Regions from separate parts of the Bradyrhizobium sp. SPXBL-02 genome, predicted to be linked through region 1. Evidence: predicted binding sites of a transcription regulator. Region 1 holds the regulator's gene; each other region holds the start of a gene.

Region 1 (3,788 bases):
TCGCCTGCTCCTGCAACGCCTTGACCAGCGCGGGATGAACGTGGCCGAGCGCATTCACCGCCACGCCCGAGGTGAAATCGAGATAGCGATCACCATTGGTCGCGATCAGCCAGCAGCCTTCGCCGCGCTCGAAACCGAGGTCGGCCCTGGCGAAGACGGGGAGCAAATGCGGCGCGGCGCTGTTAGTCATGACGTCACTTGAATGTTGCGGACGGTGTGAGGCACGCATTGCGCAACGCACCATTGACCGGCCCCGGAAAACGAAACGTGCCGCCTTTTAAGGGCGGCACGTGGCACTATCTTATGCCTGGAAAGACGGGTGTCAATGCCGCCCGGAAAGCCTCGCGAAACGCTGAATCCGTAGTCTTGCGGTGCCGATTTTGCGGGTTTTTCACCACGGAACATGTGGAAGCGAGTCGGCGGACTCTTGCGCGGGAGTCACGCCATATTGTAGCGTTTGGACTGTCAGATACGACATCTCGTGCAGCAGTTCTGATCCCAAAAGTCCTCATGTACCGGCGTAAACGTTCGGGCGTCTTGAGCGCGCCCGGCGAGCCTTAAGGGATTCTGGCGGCACGGGTTTTTCAAGGCTTTAGGCAATCGCGGCGAAGGCTCCAGGATGGCAGGCGCGCTGCGAGGGAAAGGGTGCAATGACGGTTTTGACCTGGTCCGATGATCGCGTCGAGCAGCTGAAGAAGCTCTGGGAGGCCGGACTTTCGGCCAGCCAGATCGCGGCGGAGCTCGGCAATGTGACCCGCAATGCCGTGATCGGCAAGGTGCACCGGCTCGGCCTGTCCGGCCGCGCCAAGAGCCCTTCATCGGCAGCGCCGCGGCCGCGCAAGGCACGGCCCGCGCAGCACATGATGCGGGTGACGCGACCCGTTGCGCGCGGCAACACCGCGCTGGCGCAGGCCTTCGAGGTCGAGGTGGAAGCCGAGCCGGTTACCTACGACAACGTGGTGCCGATGAGCCAGCGCCTGTCGCTGCTGGAATTGAACGAGGCGACGTGCCACTGGCCGGTCGGCGATCCATCGAGCCCGGATTTCTTCTTCTGCGGCGGCAAGGCGCTCTCGGGCCTGCCCTATTGCGCCCAGCATTCGCGCGTGGCCTATCAGCCCGCAGCGGACCGCCGTCGCGCACCGGCGAAGCCGAGCACGCGCTGAGCTTGCGGAATTAGTTGGCTGCACATACGGCAGCCGTCACACGATGACGGCTGAACTCACTCGGTGCCATCCCCGCGAAGGCGGGGATCCATAACCACAGGGCGCGATCGTTGCGCGAGATGGTCACTCCGAGTCATCGTCAAACCACGTCCTGTGGTTGATCGCGACGAGCGCAAGCGCTCGCGCTGAGATCCCGGGCTCGCGCTGGGCGCGCCCCGGGATGACGGTTGAGGGTGTAGCCGCAGCTCACCACACCAACAGCTCGCAGATCTTACGTCTGCTCGGCCTTCGCGAAGCGATCATCCAGCGCGTAGCCGGCGCCGCGGACGGTGCGGATCGGGTCCTGCTCGCGGCCGAGATTGAGCAGCTTGCGCAGGCGGCCGATATGGACGTCGACGGTACGCTCATCGATATAGATGTCGCGGCCCCAGACGCTATCGAGCAGCTGCTCGCGCGAGAACACGCGGCCGGGATGCTCCAGGAAGAACTCCAATAGGCGATATTCGGTCGGGCCGAGATCGATCGGCCGGCCCGAGCGCGCCACGCGGCGCTTGTCGCGGTCGAGCTCGATGTCGCCATAGGCGAGCACGGTGGCGAGCCGCTCGGGGCTGGCGCGCCTGAGCAGACCCTTCACGCGCGCGAGCAGCTCCGGCACCGAGAACGGCTTGACGATGTAATCGTCGGCGCCGGTTGCGAGGCCCCGTACCCGCTCGCTCTCCTCGCCGCGCGCAGTGAGCATGATGATCGGCAGCTGCTTGGTCTCGGGACGGGTCCGAAGCCGCCGGCACAGCTCGATGCCCGACAGGCCCGGCAGCATCCAGTCGAGCACGATCAGATCGGGAATGTGCTCCTTGAGGCGGGTGTCGGCGTCGTCGCCGCGCATCACCGTCTCGACGTCATAGCCGTCGCCTTCGAGGTTGTAGCGGAGAAGCTCGGTGAGAGCTTCCTCGTCCTCTACCACCATAATGCGTGCGCCCATGTTGTCGTCGCTCCTTAGGTATTCGGCACCGTCGTGGCGAAGGTCGTCATGTCGCCCTTCGGCCGCTTGTCGGTGATCGCCTGGCCCTCGATCATGTAGAACACGGTCTCGGCGATGTTGGTGGCGTGGTCGCCGATCCGCTCGATGTTCTTGGCACAGAACATCAGGTGGATGCAGAACGAGATGTTGCGCGGATCCTCCATCATGTAGGTGAGGAGCTCGCGGAACAGCGAGGTGCAGATGGCGTCGACTTCCTCGTCGCCCTTCCACACCGCCATCGCCGCCGGCAAATCGTGCGCGGCATAGGCGTCGAGCACGCTCTTGACCTGCTGCTGCACGAGGTCGGTCATGTGCTCCAGGCCGCGGAACAGCTTGAGCGGATGGAAGTCCGTCTCCAGCGCCGCGACGCGCTTGCCCATGTTCTTGGCAAGATCGCCGATGCGCTCGAGATCGGTCGCAACGCGCATGGCGCCGACGATCTCGCGCAGGTCGACGGCCATCGGCTGGCGGCGGGCGATGGTGAGCACGGCACGCTCCTCGATGCGCTTCTGCAGCGCGTCGAGATCGGCGTCGGTGGTGACGACGCGCTGGCCGAGTGCCACGTCGCGGCGGATCAGCGCGTCGACGGAATCGACGATCATGCGCTCGGCGATGCCGCCCATCTCGGCGACCAGGCGAGTGAGCTCCTGAAGGTCGCTGTCGAAGGCCTTTACGGTATGTTCAGAACCCATATTCCGTCTCCTCAGCCGAACCGGCCGGTGATGTAATCCTGCGTGCGCCGATCGCTCGGCGACGTGAAGATCTTGCTGGTGTCGTCGAACTCGATCAGCTCGCCGAGATACATGAAGGCGGTCTTGTCGGAGACGCGCGCCGCCTGCTGCATGTTGTGGGTGACGATCGCGATCGTGTAGTTCTCGGACAATTCCTGGATCAGCTCCTCGACCTTGGCGGTCGAGATCGGGTCGAGCGCCGAGCAAGGCTCGTCGAACAGGATCACCTCGGGCCGCACCGCGACGGTGCGGGCGATGCAGAGGCGCTGCTGCTGGCCGCCGGAGAGCGACAGGCCGGAGGCATTGAGCTTGTCCTTGACCTCGTTCCACAGCGCGCCGCCGCGCAGCGCCTTCTCGACGCGGCCGTCCATCTCGGACTTCGAGATCTTCTCGTACAGACGAATGCCGAAGGCGATGTTCTCGTAGATCGTCATCGGGAACGGCGTCGGCTTCTGGAACACCATGCCGACCCGGGCCCGCAACAGGTTGAGGTCCAGCTTGGCGTCGAGGATGTTGGTCTGGTCGAGCAGCAGCTGGCCGGTGGCGCGCTGGCCCGGATAGAGGTCGTACATCCGGTTGAAGATGCGCAGCAGGGTGGACTTGCCGCAGCCCGACGGGCCGATGAACGCCGTGACGCGGTTGGTGCCGAGCGTCAGATTGATGTTCTTCAGCGCGTGGTGCTCACCGTAGTAGAAATTCAGGTTGCGCGCGGTGACCTTGGCGGGCGCCTCGGGCAGCGGCTGCGAGCCGGGATGAACGGTCGGCGCGCTGACGGAAACAGACATTTCACTCATTTTGCAGTCCTCTCGGCGCCAAGGATGCGCGCGCCAATGTTCAGGGCAAGCACGGTCAGGGTGATGAGCAGCGCGCCGCTCC
Region 2 (3,788 bases), 580 kb from region 1:
TAGACCTTGTAGACCAGCGTCTCGGTCGACTTGCCGGGGCCGCCGCGGGTCATGGTGTCGATGATGCCGAACGTGTCGAAGAAGGCGTAGACGATGTTGACGACCAGGAGGAAGAAGATGGTCGGCGACAGCAGCGGGAAGGTCACGGTCCAGAACCTGCGCATCGGGCGCGCGCCGTCGATCGCGGCGGCCTCGAGCACGCTTCTGGGGATGCTCTGCAGGCCGGCGAGGAAGAACAGGAAGTTGTAGGAGATCTGCTTCCAGGCGGCGGCCAGGATGATCAGCGATGCGGCCTGGTCGCCGTCGAGCAGCGGATTCCAGTCGATGCCCAGAGTGCGCAGGTAGCGCGAGAGCACGCCGAGCGAGGGATGCAGCATGAAGATCCAGAGCACGCCGACGACGGGCGGCGCCACCGCATAGGGCCAGATCAGCAGCGTGCGGTAGAGCATCGAGCCGCGCAGCGGCTTGTCCGCCATCACGGCGAGCAGCAGCGCGAACGACAGCGACGACACCGCGATCGCGAACGAGAAGAAGAAGGTGCGCAGGATCGCCTCGAAATAGGCGCGCTCCCTGAACAGCTCGAGATAATTCTCGAACCAGACGAAGCTGGTCGAGAGGCCGAAGGCGTCCTGGAGCAGGAAGGACTGGATCACCGCCTGCAAGGCCGGCCAGTAGAAGAAAATCAGGACGATCGCGAGCTGCGGCGCAACCAGCGCATAGGGCAACAGCTTCGACTGGAAAATGGCTTGCTTTTGCATGATGCCCCAGAGAAGCGGCAGGCCGGCTGACCGGCCTGCCGCTGGTCGCCTTACTTCACGGCGGTCTTTTCGAACTGGCGCAGCATGGTGTTGCCGCGCTCGACGGCGGCGTCCAGCGCCTGCTTGGCGGTCTTCTTCCCCGCCAGTGCCTGCTCGATCTCCTCCGCCCAGACGTCACGGAGCTGCACCATGTTGCCGAGGCGCAGGCCGCGCGAATTCTCGGTCGGCTCCTTGTTGGTCAGCTCGAGCAGCGGCGTCTCGAGATAGGGCTGGTCCTTGTAGAAGCCCTCGGCCTTGGCCTTATCATAGGCCGCCTTGGTGATCGGCAGATAGCCGGAGGCCTTGTGGATGTAGACCTGGCGATCGGTGTCCGAGAGGAAGGTGAGGAACTTCGCGACGCCCTTGTAATCGTCCGCCGGCTTGCCGCCCATCACCCAGAGCGAGGCACCGCCGATGATCGAGTTCTGCGGCGCGCCCTTGGCGTCCGGATAATAGGGCATCGGCACGGCGGTGAAGGCGAACTTGGCCTGCGCCTTGACGTTGCCGAAGAACGCCGACGAGGTCAGGTAGAGCGGGCATTCGCCCGACGTGAAGCGGCCTTCGCCGGTGTTGGTGCGGCCGGCATAGTCGTAGGTCTTGTCCTTCTGGAGCTCGACCAGGTTCTCGAGATGCTTGACCTGGAGCGGCCCGTTGAAGGAGAGCACGGTGTCGAAGCCGTCGAGGCCGTTGGCCTTGGTCGACAGCGGCACGTTGTGCCAGGCGGACAGCTGCTCGAGATTGACCCAGGTGACCCAGGAGTTGGAGAAGCCGCAGGTGGCATGGCCGGCCGCCTTCAGCTTCTTGGCGGCGTCGAACACTTCAGGCCAGGTCTTCGGGATCTCGACATTGGCCTTCTTCAGCTCGTCGAGGTTGACCCACATCACGGTCGACGACGAGTTGAAGGGGAAGGACAGCATCTCGCCTTTCGAGGTCGAGTAGTAGCCGGTGATCGCGGGCAGATAGGCCTTCGGATCGAACTTCTCGCCGGTCTCGGCCATCAGCTTGTAGACCGGCTTCACGGCGCCGGTCGCGGCCATCATGGTGGCGGTGCCGACCTCGAACACCTGCATGATGTGCGGCGCGTTGCCGGCGCGGAACGCGGCGATGCCGGCGTTCATCGTATCGGCGTAGTTGCCCTTGTAGGTCGGGATCACCTTGTAGTCGCTCTGCGTGGCGTTGAAGTCGTTGGCGAGCTTGACGATGACGTCGTTGTTGGCGCCGGTCATCGCGTGCCACCACTGGATTTCGGTCACGGCAAGTGCCGGCGAGGCGCCGAGACCAACCGCGAGCGCGACAGCCGCAGCCGCGCCAAAATGTCGAAGAGCCATCAAGAAAACCTCCCTTGCCCGTCACTAAGAAGCGCTTGCGCTAGCAGCGCCATATGACGTTCACATGACTGTGTAAGCGGGAGAAACGAAAGCAGCAAGCGCCGCCAAATGGGAAGTCGTCAAATAGGCGAACACGGAGCGGTCAGCCAACGCCGTTCGCGCTGCACATGCGTGCGCGCGCCGCAGTGCGGCATTGGTTGATGGGAAGGGTGAGGCCCTTAGCGCTTGCGCTCGGGACCGCAGACCGTGCCTTTTTCGACCATCGCGTCGATCTCGGCCTTGGAGTAGCCGAACTCGCCCAGCACCTCGGCCGCGTGCTGGCTGAATTTCGGCGGCACGCGGCGCAGGCTGGGCTTGCTGCGGTCGAGCCGGATCGGTGAGGCGACGCCCTTGTACCAGTCCTTCTCGATGATATCGCCGCGCGCGATCGTGTGCGGGTTGGTCAGCGCCTGGTCGATCTTCTGCACAGGCCCCGCAGGCAGGCCCGCCGCGAGCAGGCGGTTGCACAGCGGCTCGGCCTCGTGCTGGCTGAACACGGCGGCGAGCTCGGCGCGCAGCGCCTCGCGATTGGCGATGCGGTCCTTGTTGCGGGCAAAGCGCGGATCGGTGCCGAGCTCGGGCTTGCCGATCTCCTTGGCGAGCTTGCGGAAGGTGCCGTCATTGCCGACGCCGATGAAGATGTTGTCGGTCTTGGTCGGGAAGATCGCGTAGGGCACGAGGTTCGGGTGCTCGTTGCCGGTGAGCGAGGGCGGCTTGCCATGCATGAAATAATTCGCGGTGTGCGGATGCATGATGGCAAGGCCGGTCTCGTACAACGTCGTCTCCAGGAACTGGCCCTTGCCCGAACGCTGCCGCTCCGACAGCGCCATCAGGATGCCGATCGCCGCATAGAGGCCGGTGGTGATGTCGACCAGCGGCACGCCGATCCGCATCGGCCCGCTCTCGGGCGAGCCGGTCGCCGCGATCATGCCGGTCATGGCCTGGATGATGGCGTCATAGCCGGGATTGCCGCCGCGCGGGCCGTCGGCGCCGAAGCCGCAGATGCGGCAATGCACGAGGCGCGGATATTTCTTGCTGAGGACGTCGTTGCCGATGCCCCATTTCTCCAGCGTGCCCGGCTTGAAATTCTCGATCAGGACGTCGGCCGTTTCCAGCATCTTCAGCAGCACGACACGCCCGCCTTCGGAGGCGAGGTCGAGGCCGATCGAGCGCTTGTTGCGGTTGATGCCGACGAAATAGGCCGCATCCTCCTCGTGGAACGGAGGGCCCCATTCGCGCACCTCGTCGCCCGCGGGCGGCTCGACCTTGATCACGTCGGCGCCGTGGTCGGCGAGGATCTGGGTGCAGTAGGGACCGCCGAGCACACGCGTGAGATCGATGACGCGCAGTCCGCTCATGGCACCCGTTGCGGCTTCAGAACTCATGCCTTCGCTTCTCCTGTGTCGGTCGTTCGAGCACAGGCCTAGCGAGGTTTGTTTGCGCCAGCAATGGGCCCTCGCGTAGGGCCGCATGCGCGGCTGCGCTGCCATGCCGCGCGGTGGCAAATTCAGTCGGAAGCGGCCGGCCCGAGGGGGATCCCGGGCCAGCCAATCCGTTCTGCCGATCAGACGACCGTCAGGCGAACGTCGACATTGCCGCGCGTGGCATTGGAGTACGGGCACAC
Region 3 (3,788 bases), 3.3 Mb from region 1:
CTCGGATTCGTCATGAAGTAGTTGTGGACGTTGAAAGGCTCCTCGCCCTTCGCGGTCTTCATACGCGTTGAAGACCCATCCGGCAACAACTGCCAGCTCTGCTCATTGTCCTTCAGGTTCGCGACCATAATCTGTTCGAGAACCTGCTGATGCACCGTCGGATTTTGCAGCGGACACAGCACCTCGACGCGGCGGTCGAGGTTTCGCGGCATCATGTCGGCAGAGGAGATATACACAGCCGCTTTCGCGCTCGGCAGGCCCTGGCCCATGCCGAAGCAGTAGATTCGGCCATGTTCCAGGAAGCGGCCGATGATCGACTTGACGCGGATGTTCTCCGACAGGCCGGGAATGCCGGGCCTGAGGCAGCAGATACCGCGCACCACGAGCTCGACCTGGACGCCGGCCTGGGACGCCTCGTAGAGCGCATCGATGATGTCGGGGTCGACCAGCGCATTCATCTTCATCCAGACCGCGCCCGGACGGCCGTGCCGCGCATGCGCGGTCTCGCCCTGGATGTGCTCGATGATGCGCTTGCGCAAGGTCAGCGGCGACACGGCCATCTTTTCCAGATCGCTCGGCGCGGCATAGCCGGTGATGAAATTGAACACGCGTGCGGCATCGCGGCCGATGGTCGGGTCCGAGGTGAAGTAGGAAAGGTCGGTGTAGATGCGCGCGGTGACCGGGTGATAGTTGCCGGTGCCGGTGTGGACGTAGGTCGTCAGGCTGCCGCCCTCGCGGCGCACCACCATCGAGAGCTTTGCGTGCGTCTTCAGTTCGAGGAAGCCGTAGACGACCTGCACGCCGGCGCGTTCGAGATCGCGCGCCCAGCGGATGTTGGCTTCCTCGTCGAACCGCGCTTTCAGCTCGATCAGTGCAGTGACGGATTTGCCGGCTTCAGCCGCTTCGGCGAGCGCGCGCACGATCGGTGAGTTGTTGGAGGTGCGGTAGAGGGTCTGCTTGATCGCGACGACATCGGGGTCGCGCGTGGCCTGCTGCAGGAACTGCACGACGACGTCGAACGACTCATAGGGATGATGGACGATCAGGTCCTTCTGCCGGATCGCGGCAAAGATGTCACCGCCATGCTCGCGCACGCGTTCGGGATGGCGCGGCACGTAAGGGGTGAATTCGAGGTCGGGGCGGTCGAGCCGGGTCAGCTGCGAGAGCTCGTTCATCGCCTGCACGCCGTCGACCAGGAACACCTCGTCGTCGGCGGCCGAGAGCGCGTGCTGCACGAAGCTGCGCAGCTCCTCCGGCATCTTGGCGTCGATCTCGAGCCGGATCACCGATCCGCGGCGGCGGCGCTTCAGCGCGGTCTCGAACAGGCGGACGAGGTCTTCGGCCTCTTCCTCGATTTCGAGCTCGGAGTCGCGAATGATCCGGAAGGCGCCATGGCCGTGCAGATTGTAGCCGGGGAACAGGCGATTGATGAACAGGGCGGTGGCCTGTTCCAGCGAGATCAGGCGCACCGTGCCCTCCGCCGGCAGGCGGATGAAGCGGTCGATCTTGCCGGGCATGCGGATCAGCGCGTTCATCTGCTTGCCGTCGGCGGCGCGCGTGAGGTGCAGCGCGATGGTGAAGCCGAGGCTCGGAATGAACGGGAAGGGGTGGGCCGGATCGATCGCCAGCGGCGTCAGCAGCGGGAACACGTTGTTGAGGAAGTAGTCCTCGATCCAGGTCCGTTCAGCCTTGGTGACGTCCTTGCCGTCGACCAGCACGATGCCGACATCGGCCAGCGTGCCGCGCAGGTCGCGCCAGATCGCCTGCTGGTCGGAGGCGAGCTGGGAGACGGTGCGGTTGATCAGCGCGAGCTGCTCGGACGGCGTCAGGCCGTCGGGGCTGCGTTCGGCAATGCCCTCGCGCACCTGGGCCTTGATGCCGGCAACGCGGACCATGAAGAACTCGTCGAGGTTATTCGCCGAAATCGACAGGAATCGCACCCGCTCCAGCACGGGGTGGCTGGGGTTGACCGATTCCTCCAGGACGCGGCGGTTGAAATGCAGCCAGGACAGCTCGCGGTTGATGAACCGCTCGGGGCTGGACGCGATTGCCGGGAGGCCCTCGGTTTCCGGGGCTTTCTCTTTGGTTTCAAGAGCTTGCGCAGAGTCCATCAGAAGTCGGTCCATCCAGTTCACCCAATTGCGACTTAAGCGCAAAATCGGCGGGAGCATGTGTTAGAGCGATGACGTTTCGATGACATTGATGTTCCGCCGCCGCCCCGCGTCAAGCGGGCTTCAGGGAGGCCTGCGAGCCGGTCAGGCGTCCCGGAGCAGCTCGGCGGCCAGTGCCCGGGTGACGGGACGGCCGAGCCGCAGGGCTTCGCTGTCGAGCAACTCGATGGCCCGCCGGGCGGCGGCCGAGGACCGTTCCAGGCGGTTGGCGAGGTAGCCGACCACGCTCTCGTCCACATTGAGCTGGCGGTCGGCGCAGAACTTGACGATGAGGCCGCGGAACAGCTGGTCGTCGGGCAGCAGCAGCGTGACCACCGGAACGGCCCGCAGGCGCGAGCGCAGGTCGCGAAGCTCGATCTGAAGCGCGGCCGGTGCCTCGCGCCCGGTGAAGAGGAGGTAGGCGCCGTCCTCGCGGCCGAGATTCATCAGGTGAAACAGGGCGCGCTCGTCGAAGTCCCCAGCCTTGAGATCCTCGACCACTAGCGCGCCGGTGGCGAGCGCGCCGGGCACGGCCGCCGCGGTCAGCGCATTGGCGGTGGTCGAACGGGCGCCAGCGTCCTCGGCCCAGATCGCGGCGAGATGGCTCTTGCCGCTGCCCTCCGGGCCCGCCAGCCACATGATCCGGTTCGGCCATTCCGGCCAGCTGTCGATCAGGCCGAGACCGGCCGCGTTGGCGGGGCCTTCGAGGAAGTTGTCCCGGCTGAGGCTCTCCGCATGCGGAAGTGCAAACGCCAATTGTCGGGGATGAACGCGGCCTGCCACGCTTGCTTTGCTCCATGCCGGCGCGCCGGCCGGTTCGAAGAGAATTCGATTTGATCGAGCGGAGATGGCCTTTACGAGGCCGCTTCCACTTTCATTTGGCCTCGATCGTGCTCATGTGCCGCAGCCACTCGACGAGATAGAGCGACACGGAGGAGAGCGTGAGGACCGTGACGAGACCCATCAGGATGATATCATAGGGCGCGGGCTTGAAGCCGAAGGCAAGCGCCGCCAGCACCAGGGCTGCGAACGCCACTTGCGCGACCGTGTTGAGCTTGGACACTTTCGACGGCTTCATCTCGACCGGCCGGTCGAACAGCCAGGACACGATCACGGCGGCGACGATCATGATGTCGCGCGAGACCACCAGGATCACGATCCAGCGCGGGATCGCGCCCCAGATGCCGAGCGCCATGTAGATCGAGACCAGCAGCGCCTTGTCGGCGAGCGGATCAAGCAGGGCGCCCAGCTCGCTCGTCATGTTGAAGCGCTTGGCCAAGAACCCGTCCACGGCATCGCTGATGCCGGCGATGAGGAAGACGGCGAACGCGACCTCCATTTGGCTCGATACGATGGCCCAGACGATGATCGGGACCAGCATGATGCGGCCCAGGGTAATGATGTTTGGAATACTCACGCAGCGCTTCCCGGCACCGGTTCTGACCTCAAATCCGGCCCGTTGCAGGCTGAACCGGTTGATATGTCTACATAGTATAGCGGGGAGCGCCATGCGAGCCATTGCGCGTCCCCGGAATTCGACGTAACCAGCCGCAAACCCACTGGAAATCGGGCATGACCGACCGCAAAAACGGCCTCACTTACGCCGATTCAGGCGTCGATATCGACGCGGGCAACCGC
Region 4 (3,788 bases), 2.3 Mb from region 1:
CTCGACACCGAAACCGATTTCGACGGCTGGCGCAAAGCCGCGCGGAGCCTCGTGCTTCACCACGTGCCACCCAGCGATGTCACCTGGACCGTGCAAGGCGGCGAAGCGGAGTTGTTCGCGCCGCCCGCGCCGTCTCCGATCCTCGAGGTGAACGACAGCACCTTCAATGTCTCGGCAAAATTCGTCGAGCTCGCGAAGGCGGCGATCCTGCACCGCGACGGCGAGCGCTTTGCGATCCTCTATCGCCTGCTGTTCCGGCTGAAGGACAACCACGATCTCATCGAGGTCGCGACAGACCCCGATGTCGCGCAGGTCACGGCCATGGCGAAAGCGGTCTATCGCGACGAGCACAAGATGCATGCCTTCGTGCGCTTCCGCGAGATCGGCCGGGAACGCCAGGCGCATTACGTCGCATGGTTCGAGCCGGAGCATCACATCGTCGAGCTCGCCGCGCCGTTCTTCGCCAAGCGTTTTGCCGACATGCCCTGGTCGATCCTGACCCCGGACCTCTGCGCGCATTGGGACGGCCACGCGCTCTCGTTCACGCCGGGCGTCAGCAAGAGCGAGGCGCCGGGCGAAGACCGGCTCGAGGAAACCTGGCGGCGCTACTATGCCAGCATCTTCAATCCGGCCCGGCTCAAGGTGAAGGCGATGCAGGCCGAGATGCCGAAGAAATATTGGAGGAACCTGCCCGAGGCTTCGATCATTAAGCCCTTGATCGAGGACGCCGAACGCATGACCGGTGCCATGATCGCCAATGCCGCAACCGATCCGCATAAGCCTCAGAAGCGGCCGGAGGCTCCGATGAAACGCAAGCCAGCTGCCGACGATCTCGATGGGCTCCGCGAGGAAGCCGCCCATTGCCGCGCCTGCCATCTCTACAAGGACGCGACGCAGACCGTGTTCGGCGAAGGCCCCGAGAATGCCAACATCATGCTGGTCGGCGAGCAGCCCGGCGACAAGGAAGACCTCGCCGGTCACCCCTTCGTCGGTCCGGCCGGCCAGATGCTCGACCGTGCGCTTGAGGAAGCCGGCGTCGACCGCAAGAAGGTCTATGTCACCAACGCGGTGAAGCACTTCAAATTCGTGCCGCGCGGAAAGATCCGCCTGCACCAGAAGCCGAACACCCCGGAGATCCGGGCGTGCCGGCAATGGTATGAGCGGGAAGTTTCAGCAATCCAGCCGGATCTCATCGTCGCGATGGGCGCCACCGCCGCGCAAAGCGTGTTCGGCAAGATCACTCCGATCGGCAAGAACCGCGGCCGGTTGATCGATCTTCCCGACGGACGCAAAGCGCTCGTGACGGTGCATCCGTCCTATCTGCTGCGGCTGCCCGATCCCGAAGCCAAGGTGCTGGAGTATCGACGCTTTGTCGAGGACTTGAAGATCGCCGCCGGCTTGCAGAAGAAGGCCGCGCGGGCGGCCTAGGCACTGGCAGGACGACGGCATACTTGCAGGAAAACGGCTTTCGCGCGTCGGTTGTCATCCAGCCTTCAAATCCATCGCGGACAATACCTGGACCTGAAAGTTAAGGGGCGTCCAGATATGACCGATGTAGCATTTGACCGCGCGGTAGCCGATCCCGCGCCGATCCAGCCGGCCTCACGGCCAAATCTCGACAAGGGCTTCAATCCGCTGACGATGATCCTGTTCTTCGGCATCCTCGCCGCGGGCCTGCTGTTCGTCGCCTACAGCATCTATGTCGACGTCAACGCCACCGGCACGCGGGTGACGACCTATCTGCCCTACATCCTTCTGTTCATCGCGCTCCTGATCGCGCTCGGCTTCGAATTCGTCAACGGCTTCCACGACACCGCCAATGCGGTGGCGACCGTGATCTACACCCATTCGCTGCCGGCCGAGGTCGCGGTGATGTGGTCGGGCTTCTTCAACTTCCTCGGCGTGCTCCTGTCCTCCGGCGCGGTCGCCTTCGGCATCGTCTCGCTGCTGCCGGTCGAGCTGATCCTCCAGGTCGGCTCCAGCGCCGGCTTCGCCATGGTATTCGCGCTGCTGATCGCCGCGATCCTGTGGAATCTCGGCACCTGGTTCTTCGGCCTGCCCGCCTCCTCCTCGCACACGCTGATCGGCTCGATCATCGGCGTCGGTATCGCCAACGCCGTCATGCGCGGCCGCGACGGCACCTCGGGCGTGGACTGGACCAAGGCGACCGAGATCGGCTACGCGCTGCTGCTGTCGCCCCTGTTCGGCTTCATCTGCGCCGCCACGCTGTTGCTCGTGCTCAAGTTCATCGTGCGCAACCCGGCGCTCTATTCCGCGCCTGAAGGCAACAAGGCGCCGCCGCTGTGGATCCGCGGCCTCTTGATCGCGACCTGCACCGGCGTCAGCTTCGCGCACGGCTCGAACGACGGCCAGAAGGGCATGGGCCTGATCATGCTGATCCTGATCGGCACCGTGCCGACGGCCTACGCGCTCAACCGCGCGCTGCCGGAATCGCAGGTCGTCCAGTTCCAGAAGACCTCGGATGCCGCCGCCAGGGTGATCTCGGCGAAGGGCGCCGGCCACAGCATCATCGGCGATCCCCGTCCCGCCGTGACGCAGTATATCACGCAGCGCCACATCAACGAGGGGACCTATCCCTCGCTCGCGGTTCTGGTGAAGGACGTCGGCGACCAGGTCGCCAAATACGGCACGCTGAACAAGGTGCCCGCGGAAGCCGTCGGCAACACCCGCAACGACATGTACATGACCTCCGAAGCGATCCGCTTCCTGATGAAGGACAAGGAGAACGATCTCAACAAGGAGGAGATTGCGACCCTGAACGCCTACAAGGGATCGCTCGACGCCGCCACGAAGTTCATCCCGAACTGGGTGAAGATCGCGGTCGCGATCGCGCTCGGCCTCGGCACCATGATCGGTTGGAAACGCATCGTCATCACGGTCGGCGAGAAGATCGGCAAGAGCCATCTCACCTATGCGCAAGGAGCGTCCGCCGAGCTCGTGGCCGCCGCCACGATCGGCGCGGCCGACGTGTTCGGCCTGCCGGTCTCCACCACCCATGTGCTGTCGTCGGGCGTCGCCGGCACCATGGCGGCGAACGGTTCGGGCCTGCAATGGTCGACGATCCGCAACCTGCTGATGGCCTGGGTGCTGACGCTGCCTTGCGCGATCATGCTGTCGGCCACGCTCTACGTGATCTTCTCGCGGATGTTCTGAGAGCCTCTCCCTCTCCCCGTTGTTACGGGGAGAGGGCTGGGGTGACGGGCTCCATCCGAGAAAATGGTGACAGATGGACTCGCGGAGAGTCCCCCTCACCCGGCGCTTCGCGCCGACCTCTCCCCGCAAGCGGGGCGAGGTGAACTAAGACGCCGCGAGCTGCTCCTCGACCAGCTTCACCCAATAGGACGTGCCGTAGACGATAGCCTCGTCGTTGAAATTGTAGGCGGGGTGATGCAGGCCGGCGCTGTCGCCGTTGCCGCAGAAGATGAAGGCGCCGGGCCGCGCTTCGAGCATGTAGGCGAAATCCTCGCCGCCCATCAGCGGCGCCATCTCGTGCACATGGGCCTCGCCCGCGACCTGCGTGGCGATGCGCCGTGCCACCTCGGTCTCAGCCGCGTGGTTGTTCACGACCGGATAATTGCGCTTGTAGTGCAGGTCGATCTTGGCGCCGGTGATCTGCGCCACGCCTGCCACGACTTCATGCACGCGCTTCTCGACCAGCTTGCGCACCTCCGGCGTCAGCGTGCGGATGGTGCCTCTCAGGGTCGCGGTCTGCGGAATGACGTTGCGGGCATTGCCGGCGTGGAATTCGCAGATCGAGATCACCGCCG

Evidence for each region. Region 1 encodes PhoB, which activates phosphate uptake and scavenging genes when phosphate is short. Its sites were predicted from a motif close to TGTCATNNANCTGTCAT; they were not measured.
Region 2: a site for PhoB is predicted at 2,179-2,195, ahead of ugpB (sn-glycerol-3-phosphate ABC transporter substrate-binding protein UgpB). Genes of this name have one in related genera too.
Region 3: a site for PhoB is predicted at 2,183-2,199, ahead of ACNJYD_RS21625 (RNA degradosome polyphosphate kinase). Genes of this name have one in related genera too.
Region 4: a site for PhoB is predicted at 1,481-1,497, ahead of ACNJYD_RS26405 (inorganic phosphate transporter). Genes of this name have one in related genera too.

What each region holds. Positions count from the first base shown of each region.
Region 1 covers NZ_CP182474.1:7,932,389-7,936,176, forward strand. The annotation lists gene ACNJYD_RS36870 (aspartate aminotransferase family protein) at 1-190, opposite strand, end outside; gene ACNJYD_RS36875 (GcrA family cell cycle regulator) at 651-1,163, shown strand; gene phoB (phosphate regulon transcriptional regulator PhoB) at 1,435-2,142, opposite strand; gene phoU (phosphate signaling complex protein PhoU) at 2,157-2,873, opposite strand; gene pstB (phosphate ABC transporter ATP-binding protein PstB) at 2,885-3,706, opposite strand; gene pstA (phosphate ABC transporter permease PstA) at 3,703-3,788, opposite strand, start outside.
Region 2 covers NZ_CP182474.1:300,181-303,968, forward strand. The annotation lists gene ugpA (sn-glycerol-3-phosphate ABC transporter permease UgpA) at 1-758, opposite strand, end outside; gene ugpB (sn-glycerol-3-phosphate ABC transporter substrate-binding protein UgpB) at 809-2,125, opposite strand; gene ACNJYD_RS01420 (CaiB/BaiF CoA transferase family protein) at 2,344-3,549, opposite strand; gene ACNJYD_RS01425 (organic hydroperoxide resistance protein) at 3,729-3,788, opposite strand, start outside.
Region 3 covers NZ_CP182474.1:4,601,478-4,605,265, reverse strand. The annotation lists gene ACNJYD_RS21625 (RNA degradosome polyphosphate kinase) at 1-2,111, opposite strand, end outside; gene ACNJYD_RS21620 (chromosomal replication initiator DnaA) at 2,256-2,933, opposite strand; gene ACNJYD_RS21615 (CDP-alcohol phosphatidyltransferase family protein) at 3,025-3,567, opposite strand; gene purM (phosphoribosylformylglycinamidine cyclo-ligase) at 3,723-3,788, shown strand, end outside.
Region 4 covers NZ_CP182474.1:5,642,302-5,646,089, forward strand. The annotation lists gene ACNJYD_RS26400 (UdgX family uracil-DNA binding protein) at 1-1,428, shown strand, start outside; gene ACNJYD_RS26405 (inorganic phosphate transporter) at 1,546-3,174, shown strand; gene ACNJYD_RS26410 (M20 aminoacylase family protein) at 3,319-3,788, opposite strand, start outside.